2 regions of the Bacillus paralicheniformis genome follow, and region 2 is predicted to be linked to the other one. Evidence: riboswitches for the same ligand, from Rfam matches in the RefSeq annotation. Region 2 holds a riboswitch; the other holds the start of a gene.
The links. Region 2 has a riboswitch for thiamine pyrophosphate ahead of tenA (thiaminase II). Riboswitches for the same ligand answer to the same signal wherever they lie in the genome.
Positions count from the first base shown of each region.

Region 1: linked by a shared signal. The riboswitch ahead of thiT (energy-coupled thiamine transporter ThiT) and the one ahead of tenA (thiaminase II) in region 2 are both predicted to bind thiamine pyrophosphate.

Region 1 is NZ_CP023665.1:3,307,857-3,313,797, forward strand. Features, by position in the region: rRNA gene CP943_RS16880 (16S ribosomal RNA) at 1-529, opposite strand, end outside; gene CP943_RS16885 (GntR family transcriptional regulator) at 1,130-2,230, opposite strand; TPP riboswitch at 2,392-2,491, shown strand; gene thiT (energy-coupled thiamine transporter ThiT) at 2,603-3,187, shown strand; gene CP943_RS16895 (class D sortase) at 3,228-3,785, opposite strand; gene CP943_RS16900 (processed acidic surface protein) at 3,892-4,887, opposite strand; gene CP943_RS16905 (hypothetical protein) at 5,067-5,255, shown strand; gene CP943_RS16910 (response regulator aspartate phosphatase) at 5,380-5,941, shown strand, end outside.
Region 2 is NZ_CP023665.1:1,365,713-1,371,653, forward strand. Features, by position in the region: gene CP943_RS06915 (RluA family pseudouridine synthase) at 20-895, shown strand; gene prpE (bis(5'-nucleosyl)-tetraphosphatase PrpE) at 912-1,652, opposite strand; gene CP943_RS06925 (monovalent cation:proton antiporter family protein) at 1,917-3,761, shown strand; TPP riboswitch at 3,821-3,929, shown strand; gene tenA (thiaminase II) at 4,013-4,714, shown strand; gene tenI (thiazole tautomerase TenI) at 4,689-5,300, shown strand; gene thiO (glycine oxidase ThiO) at 5,284-5,941, shown strand, end outside.

The DNA of each region.
Region 1 (5,941 bases), 1.9 Mb from region 2:
CTGGCACGTAGTTAGCCGTGGCTTTCTGGTTAGGTACCGTCAAGGTATCGCCCTATTCGAACGGTACTTGTTCTTCCCTAACAACAGAGTTTTACGATCCGAAAACCTTCATCACTCACGCGGCGTTGCTCCGTCAGACTTTCGTCCATTGCGGAAGATTCCCTACTGCTGCCTCCCGTAGGAGTCTGGGCCGTGTCTCAGTCCCAGTGTGGCCGATCACCCTCTCAGGTCGGCTACGCATCGTTGCCTTGGTGAGCCGTTACCTCACCAACTAGCTAATGCGCCGCGGGTCCATCTGTAAGTGGTAGCTAAAAGCCACCTTTTATAATTGAACCATGCGGTTCAATCAAGCATCCGGTATTAGCCCCGGTTTCCCGGAGTTATCCCAGTCTTACAGGCAGGTTACCCACGTGTTACTCACCCGTCCGCCGCTGACCTAAGGGAGCAAGCTCCCGTCGGTCCGCTCGACTTGCATGTATTAGGCACGCCGCCAGCGTTCGTCCTGAGCCAGGATCAAACTCTCCATGAAATAATGGAGCGCAGATTAAGTTCGTCACATCCTGTGACAACATCTGCATGACCTGCATCGTGCAGGCCCCTGACTACGCACATTCGCATGTACGATTTATTTAATGAATTAACAGGTACGTTTTGTCTTGTTTAGTTTTCAAAGATCATTTCCGCCTCTCGAAGAAGCGACTTTACTAATATAACATTCTATCATCATGAATGTCAACAACTTTTTTCAAAAGATTTTCGAAGTTGTTTTTATAAAGCCTCCTTTTTAGGGGCGGATATTAATATAACATCTATTTTCGTTTTGCACAATAGCTTTTTTAAAAAAATAATAATCAAATGATTTGGACTCAGATGATTCCTGATCATCTCGACCTCAGGCAGTTGACAGCATTTATTTCTTCTTACTGCTTTCTTCTATATAAAAGTATACAGCGGTCTTTAAAAATTGATTTGATAAAGCTGCACATGGTCCAAAGCTTCGAGGATGACATTAAACTCTCCGTTATCAGCTTTTACTTGAATACAAAGCTCCTCATTCCGGAGCTTTGTAACAGGATATATATTCTTCTCATTTTCATTCACGCTGGTTTGCGGATAAAGATTGTGCAGCCTACCTTTTCAGCTTGGCGGTCGAATGTCTGACAACCAGTTCAGGTTTGTAGACGGTGGAATGCTCTAGCTGATTCGTGTTGCGTCCCTCAACTTTGGCAATCATCCATTTTGCCGCCTCAATCCCCATCTGCATTTTCGGATGAGTGACTGACGTCAGCTTCACTTCAGATGCCTCGCTCAAATGTGAGTCGTCATATCCGACAATCGAAATGTCTGCCGGCACTTTCAAACCGAATTCCCTCACGACATCCAACACCATAAGCGCTATCTCGTCATTATAGCAGAATATGGCAGTCGGACGATCTGATGAAGAAAGCCGCTTCCTGGCTTCAGCTATCGTTTTTTGTTTTTTGTTCTCTGTTGTGTACGTCACGACCATTTCAGGGTAAAACGACAAGCCGTTTTCTCTGAAAGCACGGATAAATCCTTTCATCCGGTTGGCGCCCTGCATATCGTCCTGTTTAAAGAAACCGAACACTTTTTCATGGCCGAGTTTAATCAAATGCTCAGTGGCGATAAAGCCGCCGTGTTCATCATCCAAAATGAAATGGGGCGGATTTAGCTCCTGATAAAATTGGTTGATCATCAAATACGGAATATGATGTTGTTCAAGCGTCAGATAGTAACTTAAATTCGGGTTAAAGCTTCCTGTTTTCGTCGGCTCCACGATCAACCCAGCAATTTTTTTATCGAGCATATTCACAAGGCATTGTTTTTCTTTTTCAATGTCATTATTGGTGCTCGCGACGACAAGGGTGTATCCTTCGCTGGACAGTGACGATTCGATTCCTCTTATAATAGAAGGAAAAATGTAATCCGAAAGGTAAGTCGTAATAACCCCGATCATCTTATTTCTTTCCCTTCCTTTTTCAGAAAGCTGAAGACGGTGAGAGCAATACGTCCCTGAGCCCTGCTCTCTGTATAAAAGCCCTTCATGAACAAGGTCGCCAATCGCTTGCCGGATCGTGTGCCTGCTTACATCAAATATTTTCATCAATTCGTTTTCCGAATGAATTTTTTCCCCCGGCTTCACTTTGCCTTCATATATCCACGATTTAATTTTATTTTTCACCATGCTGTATTTTGTAGGTTCACTCATCAGATCAACCCTTTACTGATCTTGTACGTACGAATACGTTCTATTATAAAGGAAAAGATGTTTGCATTGCTACATATTGGAGAAATTAAGCAAAATTTTTCGAAAAATCAGCTTGTCGTCCGTTTCTTTTTTTAGTATAGTAGAATATAACTAAATAACTTGATGACCACAAGGGGAGCCTCGAGGCTGAGAGTGAACGACCGTTCTGACCCTTTGAACCTGTTAGTTAACGCTGGCGTAGGGATGTGGCAAAGTCATTTCTAATTGCATCCAAAGCAGTGCGTGGAAAACTTTCCTACTCCTTCCCCGCATTGCTTTTTTTATTGGGAAAGAAGTCCAGTATCCCTTTGTTCATCAAAAGTGAGGGTTATGATGAATCAATCTAAACAACTTGTACAGCTGATTGAAATTGCGTTTATGACAGGAATAGCACTTATACTTGATATGGTGTCCGGAATGTTTTTAAAAATGCCTCAAGGCGGTTCAATCGCCGTCATGATGATTCCGATCTTCCTGATTTCCTTTAGATGGGGGCTGAAGGCAGGGCTGGCAACCGGGTTTTTAGCCGGATTGCTTCAGTTCGTCACTGGAGGATATTACGTAGTTCATCCTCTGCAGCTTTTTCTTGATTACTTTATCGCGCCTACAGCCGCGGGGATCGGCGGCTTTTTTGCCGGATCGATCAGAAATGCTTCAGTCGAGAAACAAAAAGGAAAGATCATTTTCTATGTTACGCTGGCCGTCTTTCTCGGAAGCGGACTGAAATTTCTCGCTCATGTCATCAGCGGCGCTGTCTTTTTTGGAAACTATGCGCCTGAAGGCACTCCGGTATGGATTTATTCCTTGGTATATAATGGAACATATATGCTTCCGTCTTTCATTGTCTGCACAATTGTCCTTTGTTTACTGCTGCTAACCGCGCCAAAACTCTTGGAAAACAGATCAGACATGAGATAGCATAAAAAAACAGCGGACTCGCCTGAGATTCCGCTGTTTTTTATGATTTAATCAAATCCGCGACCAATATATACCGCTCCGGTGCTGAACCGATAAAGTCAAAAGGATAGCAGGTGGAAACCGTCAATGTTGCTCTCGGCTTTGGTACAATCACCGTCCGGTCATCCGCATCCACGATCCGCACCTTTTTCACTTTGTATGTAAAAGTTCCGTAGGAAGCTTCAACAATTAACTGATCGCCTTTCCCCACTCGGCCGAGTTTTCGGAAAACCGTATCCCGGTGGCCTGATAAAACCGAGTTGTCATCTTCTCCAGGCAGAACGGAACCAGCGAAATGGCCCACGCCTTTTTGCAGCTCGTCTTCATCTGTCCCGTGATATATAGGAATCCTTGCATTGATTTTCGGAATGACAAGATCACCGATTTTCTCCCCGGTTTTAAATGTTTGATCAATCACCGTTTTTTCTTTTTTCGCCGTCTGAATCGGAGGTTTTTCAGGCTTTTCTTCTTCTTTCATCTGCTGAAATGAAAAAAGAGCGTAGCCGTGCATTAACTTGAACACATTCGTTGTTGTAAAATAAGCGCCGCACACAACCATCACAATAGCTGCGAGCCAGATGATTTTTTTTCGATGTGCCTTAATTTCCTTTCACTCCTTATAAAAACTTCCCATTCTCTACATAATTAGAATGGGAAGTGACATGTTAAGCCGCTTTGCGAAGCCTTCTGATCATGAAGAATCCGCCAAACATCAGAACGGCGCCTAAGATCGACCATTCCGCGTAATGCCCGGCTGTCTTTGGAAGCTTTGCACCTTTAACCGTCTTTTTCACATGAGATGGCTTTGAATCATGTTTGACAGCCGTTTGGGTTTGCTTCACTTTTGACCCTGTATCATGAATTAAATCAGATCCGATCATGTCAGGCGTCAGCAATACATCCAAAATGAAGTTGCCTTGCAGATCGTATACTTCCACCAGAAGGCTTGCTCCCTTCAGATCTTCCGCGCTGACAAGCGTTGTCAAAGACACTTCTTTTTTCTTTCCGTCTTTAACAAGATAGTATTTTGTTTTCACTTCAAGCGTCTTCTGAAGATCGTTTAAAATGGATAGCATTTCAGCGATATCCTGAGCTGACAGCTCTGATACAGACTCGAAATCGGCTACCGCTTCAAGACGTTCTCCAAGAGCCATCAAATCATTTTCAAGGTTTGGATTTTTATCGCGCACCTTTCGGAGATGATTCACGAGCCTTTCCCACTCCTGATCATCCACACCCAATTCTTGAAACAGGTTCCCGATCTGAAAATCGTCTTCTTCATATGTCACAGTGAAAAGCGCATCATCCAATTCGTATTCAAACATAAACACGTCGAGAATGTTTTGGCCGCTTTCCATATAGCCATTTTCAACAAAAAGGTCAGCCGCTTCTTTTTCGCTCAATCCGTATTCTTTTAAATAGGATGCCAAAAGTTGATTAGTCAGTCTTTCCCCTAAAAAATCTTTCAACTCTTCCACCGACTCAAAATCTTTTAAACTTTCATCATATGTATCCTGTAAATAAGCTTCCAATTCTTTTTCTGTCATTCCTATTTCTTCAAGATACTCTTGAAGCTCGGCCTGTTTCGGCGCGGCAAAAGCACCAGCTGCCGGCACTAAAACCAGGATGCAGACCAATAGTGACATCAGCCTTTTTTTCATTTCTTATGACCCCCTAAATTTATCTTTCATTTTGATTATAGTGGAAATATTTTTAAAAACATGTATTGTAATTGAAAATCTTTTCGTCTATAATATTTTGTTCTTTTTCCTGTTTAAACAGGCATAATCTTCCCCTCTATTGAATGTAATATAGTAAAGCGAATAGAGGAGGTATGCAAATGAACCCTTACTATATGATGCTCTTATGTTACGTCCTATCGATCATCCACTTTTTAATAGGCTACCGGGAAGCCCTGAAAATAAGCGGAGCTGACGGGCTGGTCAACGGAACCGCAATGATCTCCTGTATTCCGCTTGGCGCGGTTTTCGCTTTTTTCGCGCACTTTTTTTGGAAAATGACGATTTAATTTCAGAAATGAACTTTTCACCGGCGAACTTGCATTTCAGCGTTATTCACAGACGGCAGCAGTTTATGCTATGATTAATAGAACTTCAATTTACAAAAAATTCACAAAGATTGGAGGGAAGAGAATGGCCAAAGCCGTGGCTTCACAAGAAGTCGCCAATATGCTCAACGACTGGTACATACTGATGAAAAAACGAGACATTTCAGGCTCGATCGAAATGAAAGATGACATAGATAAAGCAATTGAAAAAATGGAAGAAGATCATGACGTTCTACTCTATTATCAAATGCTCGATTTTCGCTTAAGGCTCCTTCTTGAAGATATCTCCCAATCTTCCACCGAAAAATTGGAGGCCATCAGTTTTCAAGACAAAGATCCAAAAAGTACGGACGACAAGCTGAATTATTATTTTTACCTGTTTAAAGGGATTTATGAGGACTACAAGCAAAACCATACAGAAGCGCTCAATTTTTTCAGAATAGCGGAAAAAAGACTGAGCGTCATTCAAAATGAAATTGAAAAAGCTGAATTTCATTATAAAATCGGTGTTTTGTATTACAACTTAAAAGCGACATGGCTGTCGATTCATCACATCAACATTGCCTCCGGCATCTTTCAAGGGTATGACGGGTATGCCAAGCGGGTCATCAACTGCAAAATGCTGATCGGGCTCAATTATATTGACC
Region 2 (5,941 bases):
TGCTGTGAGCGATTTTTTGATGAAACAGATCATAACAGAAGAGGACAGCGGGGTTCTTTTGAAAGAATACGTCCAGCGGCTGGGCATTTCAAAAAGGATGCTGACGGACATCAAATTCGGCGGCGGGGATCTTTTGGTAAACGGCGGGCATGTAACGGTCAGATACGTTCTTCAAAAAGGGGACGAGCTCGTCATACAGTTCCCTCCGGAAAAAATGAGCGAATCTTTGCGCCCGGAAGAAATTCCGCTTGATATTTTGTTCGAAGATGACCATGTCCTCGTATTAAATAAACAGCCATGCCTGTCGTCGATTCCCTCGCGCGAGCATCCATCAGGCAGCTTGGCGAACGGTCTGATTCATTATTACCAGCGGACGGGCGTGCGCGCGACCGTTCACCTGGTGAGCAGGCTTGACCGCGACACATCGGGTGTCATGCTTGTAGCCAAGCACCGCTTCGCCCACTCGCTTTTATCGGGACTGCAAAAAAAGGGAGCCGTCAAACGGCAATATCGGGCGGTCGTCCACGGTTTGATCGCAGAAGAGCAGGGAACGATCGATGCGCCAATCGGCAGAAAATCATCGAGCATCATCGAGCGTGCGGTGATCCCCGACGGGCAAAAAGCGGTGACGCATTTTTGGGTGAACAGGCGCTTCAGCGGTATGACGGATGTCTCCATCCGTCTGGAAACCGGGAGAACCCATCAGATCCGAGTTCACATGAGTCATATCGGATATCCTTTGTGCGGTGATACGCTGTACGGAGGAACCCGTGGCTTCATCAATCGGCAGGCGCTCCACAGTGAGACGCTGACGTTTTTTCATCCCTTCACAATGGAAGAGCTGACGTTTCAAGCGCCGGTTGCGCATGATATGAGTCAGTTGATAGAGAGCTGAATTAAGCTCTCTTTTTTTATGGCTCCATACGGAATCTTGACTCATCATAAGGCAATGAAGAGGGGACAGATTCGGTTGTCAGTTCGGGGTATCTGAAAGCGGTCAGCCTGTTGCCGAATACACAACCGGTATCGATATTGATCGTATGATGTATCATTCGCGGACGTTTGACAGGAGTGTGGCCGTACACCACCCACGGATCGCCTTTGTAATGAGCGGCCCAGTCCCGCCTGACCGGCCGTCCGTCAGGCAGCGTTTCTCCTGTAATATCTCCGTATAGCACAAACTGTTTTACTTTTCCGACAGGCTTTTTGCCGATGTCTTCCGCTTTGATGCCGGCATGTGCGACGACAAGTTCGCCGTTATGCAGGATCTCATAAAGCGGGGCGTTTTCATAAAGGCGCATGAAAAGGTCTCTGATATCCTTCTGTTTATGTTTCGGAAGGTTTCTGTATTCCGCCGCCGTCGTCTCCAGCCCGTGCTGCAGCTTCACCGGATTGCCTTTGAAAAAACGGTACAGCTTATTGCAGTGATTGCCGGGCACATATCGCACAGCTCCTTCTTCAACGGCCCGTCCTACAAATTCAACGACCTCCAGCGATTTTGGCCCTCTGTCTGTTAAATCCCCGAGAAAGACAAGTGTTCTGTTTTCCGGATGAACGGGAAACCCCGATGACAGCGAGTAACCGAGCTTTTCAATCAGCGCAATCATTTCGTCATAGCACCCGTGAATATCGCCGATTACATCATATTTCATGCGTTTTCTGCCTCCTGTCTGCGTATGTATATACATTGCCCAGTCCATATATAAATCAAGCTTCAGCGACTTTCGCCGGAGAAAATCAGGCATATTACTTTTTTTTCTGAGCGAGCATTGTTAAAATCGATTTTTACACCTGTGAGAAAAGAGTTCAGACGGTTCTTTTCCCACATGAAAATGTCTAAAAAGATGTCCCTTTTATTTTTAAAAAAGGGAACGCTAATCATACCCGGAAACCGGTTTTAGAGGAGGTACCAGTTTATGGAGCACACATCTGTCTCATCTTTAGTTGTCGTACTGATTATCGCATTTTTAACGCCCATCCTGCTGCACCGTTTCAGGTTAAGCATACCGGTGGTTGTCGCTGAAATTATCATGGGTCTTATTATCGGAAAAAGCGGGTTCGATCTGGTCGCCCAGCACGATACATGGCTCGAAACTTTATCGATGCTCGGATTTATCTTTTTAATGTTTTTAAGCGGGCTTGAAATCGATTTTTCCGCATTTGAAAAAGGAAAGAAAAAGCAGCTGCTTCCAAGCGGAAAGGAAGCGCCGAATACATTTAAAACGGCTTCGGTCATCTTTATTGCCGTCTTTATTTTATCGCTCGGCCTTTCTTACAGCTTTGTCATGGCAGGATTTATTGACAACGCCTTTTTAATGACGCTGATCATTTCGACAATTTCGCTCGGGGTTGTCGTTCCGACGCTGAAAGAAGAGCGTCTCATGAAGACAAATATCGGCCAGATTATTTTGCTTGTCGCCGTCATTGCCGATCTTGTCACGATGATTCTGCTTGCAGTGTTCGCCTCAATCTACGGGGACGAAAACAGCAATATGTGGCTGCTGATGATCTTATTTGCCGCCGGCGTCGTTTTATACCTGTTCGGAAGGATATTTAAAAAGCGGCCTTTTGTCGAAGTGCTGTCAAAAGGAACGATCCAGATCGGCACAAGGGCGATATTTACGCTGATCATCGTACTTGTGGCGCTGTCCGAGTCGCTCGGTGCAGAAAACATACTTGGCGCGTTTTTGGCCGGGGTGCTTGTTTCGCTGCTTTCGCCGAACAAGGAGCTCGTTCAGCAGCTCGATTCATTCGGATACGGATTCCTCATCCCGATCTTCTTTGTGATGACAGGCGTCAAATTGGACATTTGGTCACTGTTTGGCAATCCGAAAATTTTAGTGATGATCCCGCTTCTGTTTGTGGCTCTGTTAATCAGCAAAGTCGTTCCGGTGCTGTTTTTGAAAAAGTGGTATGACATGAAAACCGTGCTGGCTTCCGGTTTTCTCCTGACTTCCACGCTTTCTTTGGTGATCGCGGCGACAACGATCGGCGAGCGCATCGGCGTCATTGACGCGCAGATGTCCGGCGCGCTGATTCTGGTCGCTGTCATTACATGCATCATCACACCGACCGGCTTTAAAAAATTAATGCCGAAAACGGAAAGCGAAAAAGAGAAAAAGACGATCACCTTTATCGGCGCAAATCAAATGACGCTGCCAGTCACGCTCGAACTTTCTCCGGAAGATTATCACGTCAGAATCCTGCATGTCCGGCAGGAAAAAAAGGAAGAAAATCTGGCGGACCCGGTGTTTGATGTTGAAGTTTTGCCTGATTATGAATACGAGACGCTTCAATCATTCGGCGTTTTCCAAACGGATATACTCGTCGTGGCCACTGGCAGCGAAGAGCGCAATACAGGGATCGCGCTTTTTGCGAAGGAGCAGAAAGTCGCGAGAATTATCGCCAGCGCAGATTCTCCAGACGCCGAATCCAGACTGAAAGATAACGGAATTGATACATTCTCTATTCTGCTTTCTACAAAAACGCTGCTGCGCGCGCTTATCGAGGCGCCTGGCGTTATGAAACTCCTGACGAACCAGGATGCGTCGCTGTATCAGATCAATATGAGCAATGAGCGATTTGACGGTGTTCTGTTAAGGGAGTTTCCGTTTACGGGAGATGTTATCTTCGTCCGAATTTTCCGCGGGGTGGACAGCATCGTGCCCCACGGGGATACAAGGCTGCAGTTGGGTGACAGGCTGATCGCCACCGGTTCGCGCGAATATATTGCGGAATTGAGAAAAACGCTTGGAGACTGATGCTTGACCATTTTGCAATTCGTGATAAGATAAAAGTATAAACTGAATGAACAAGAAATGTTTTCCACTAGGGGAGTCCTTGATAAGGGCTGAGATAAAAGTGTGACTTTTAGACCCTCATAACCTGAACAGGTTCAAACCTGCGTAGGGAAGTGGCACGGTATTTGAGTATGTATTTATGCAAATTCCAAACCACTTTCCTTGCGGGAAAGTGGTTTTTTTATGTTCAGAATCGAAGGAGGAGCCTCGAAATGAAGTTTTCAGAAGAATGCCGAAACAGCGCTGCAAAATGGTGGGAAGGCAGTTTTGTCCATCCGTTTATTCAAGGGATTGGAGACGGCACACTTCCGGTTGATCGATTTAAATACTATGTCATGCAGGATTCCTACTATTTGACCCACTTTGCCAAAGTCCAATCCTTTGGTGCGGCATATGCTCGCGATTTATATACGACAAGCCGGATGGCTGAACACGCGAAAGGCACATATGAAGCCGAGATGTCGCTCCATAGGAAATTCACCGATCTATTGGGAATCACAAAGGAAGAACTGGAGTCGTTTCAGCCGTCGCCGACAGCGTATGCGTACACATCGCATATGTACCGTTCTGTCGTGAGCGGCAGTTTTGCGGAAATACTGGCCGCTTTGCTTCCTTGCTATTGGCTCTATTATGACGTCGGCGAAACGTTAAAAACGTGCAGGCCTGACAGCGCGATTTATCAGGAATGGATCGCGACATACGGAGGCGACTGGTTTAAAGAACTTGTGACAGAACAGATCAACCGCTTCGATGAGCTGGCTGAAAACGCCGATGAGAAAACGCGCGCGAAGATGAAGGAGAACTTCGTCATCTCCAGCTTCTACGAATACAGCTTCTGGGATATGGCCTACCAAAAAGAAAGCTGGTCAAAAAGCGGGGTGGATCAGCTTGCATCTGCACGCGATCACCGATGACAAGCACTCTGTGGAAGAGCTTGCTGCAAAAATCATCTCGATTCAAAATGCCGTTGACTTTATCCATATCAGGGAAAGATCAAAAAAAGTAAGTGAAATATCAAGTTTAATCGACCGCCTTGCCAAAGAAGGGGTTGATAAGCGGAAACTGATCATCAACGACAGGGTTGATATCGCTTTGTTTCATCACATTCACCGGGTTCAGCTGCCTTCACACGGCTTTTCCGTCAAAAGTGTGAGGAGCCGTTTTCCGCATTTGAAAATCGGAAAGTCCGTCCATTCGCCAGAAGAAGCGGTTCAGGCTGAAACTGAAGGTGCAGATTACGTGCTGTTCGGCCACATTTTTGAAACGGACTGTAAAAAGGGCCGGAAAGGAAGAGGAGCTCTCAGTCTGGCTGAAGTGAAGGCGGCTGTCCGCATTCCGGTCATTGCGATCGGGGGTATTACCGAACAACGACTGGCGGAAGTCAAAATGGCAGACGGCATCGCCGTGATGTCGGGGATCTTTTCTCATGACAGACCGGATGAGGCGGCCGCGCGGCTTGCCTGTCTCGCGAAGGGAGATTCATATGAGAAAGCGCTATGATACGATCGTGATCGGCGGAGGCATCATCGGGACATCCATCGCTTACCATCTTGCGAAAGCGGGGAAAAAAACGGCCGTGTTTGAAAGCGGAGAAGTCGGCAAAAAAGCGACGAGCGCGGCGGCGGGCATGCTCGGCGCCCATGCGGAATGCGATAAACCCGGTACCTTTTTCGAATTTGCCAGAGCCAGCCAAAAAGCCTATCAGCGGCTGACGGGCGAATTGAAAGACTTAAGCGGCATCGATATCAGAAAGCATGACGGAGGGATATTAAAGCTGGCATTTTCAGAAAGCGACCGCGAACACCTGATGCAAATGGCTGCACTGGATTCAGTGGAATGGCTTGAAGCCGCTGAAGTATATGAGCTGGAACCGCATGCCGGAAAAGGGATTCTCGGCGCTAATTTCATTCGGGACGACATCCATGTCGAACCGGCCGCAGTGTGCAGGGCATTTGCCAGGGGGGCCCGGATTCTCGGTGCCGAGGTCTTCGAGTTTACCCCCGTTTTATCGATCGAATCTGAAGCGGGGGCCGTCCGCGTCACTGCTGCTTCATGCACCGCGGAGGCGGAGCACGTTGTCATTGCAAGCGGTGTGTGGAGCGGTGCTTTCTTTAAACTGATCGGCATAGACAAAAGCTTTT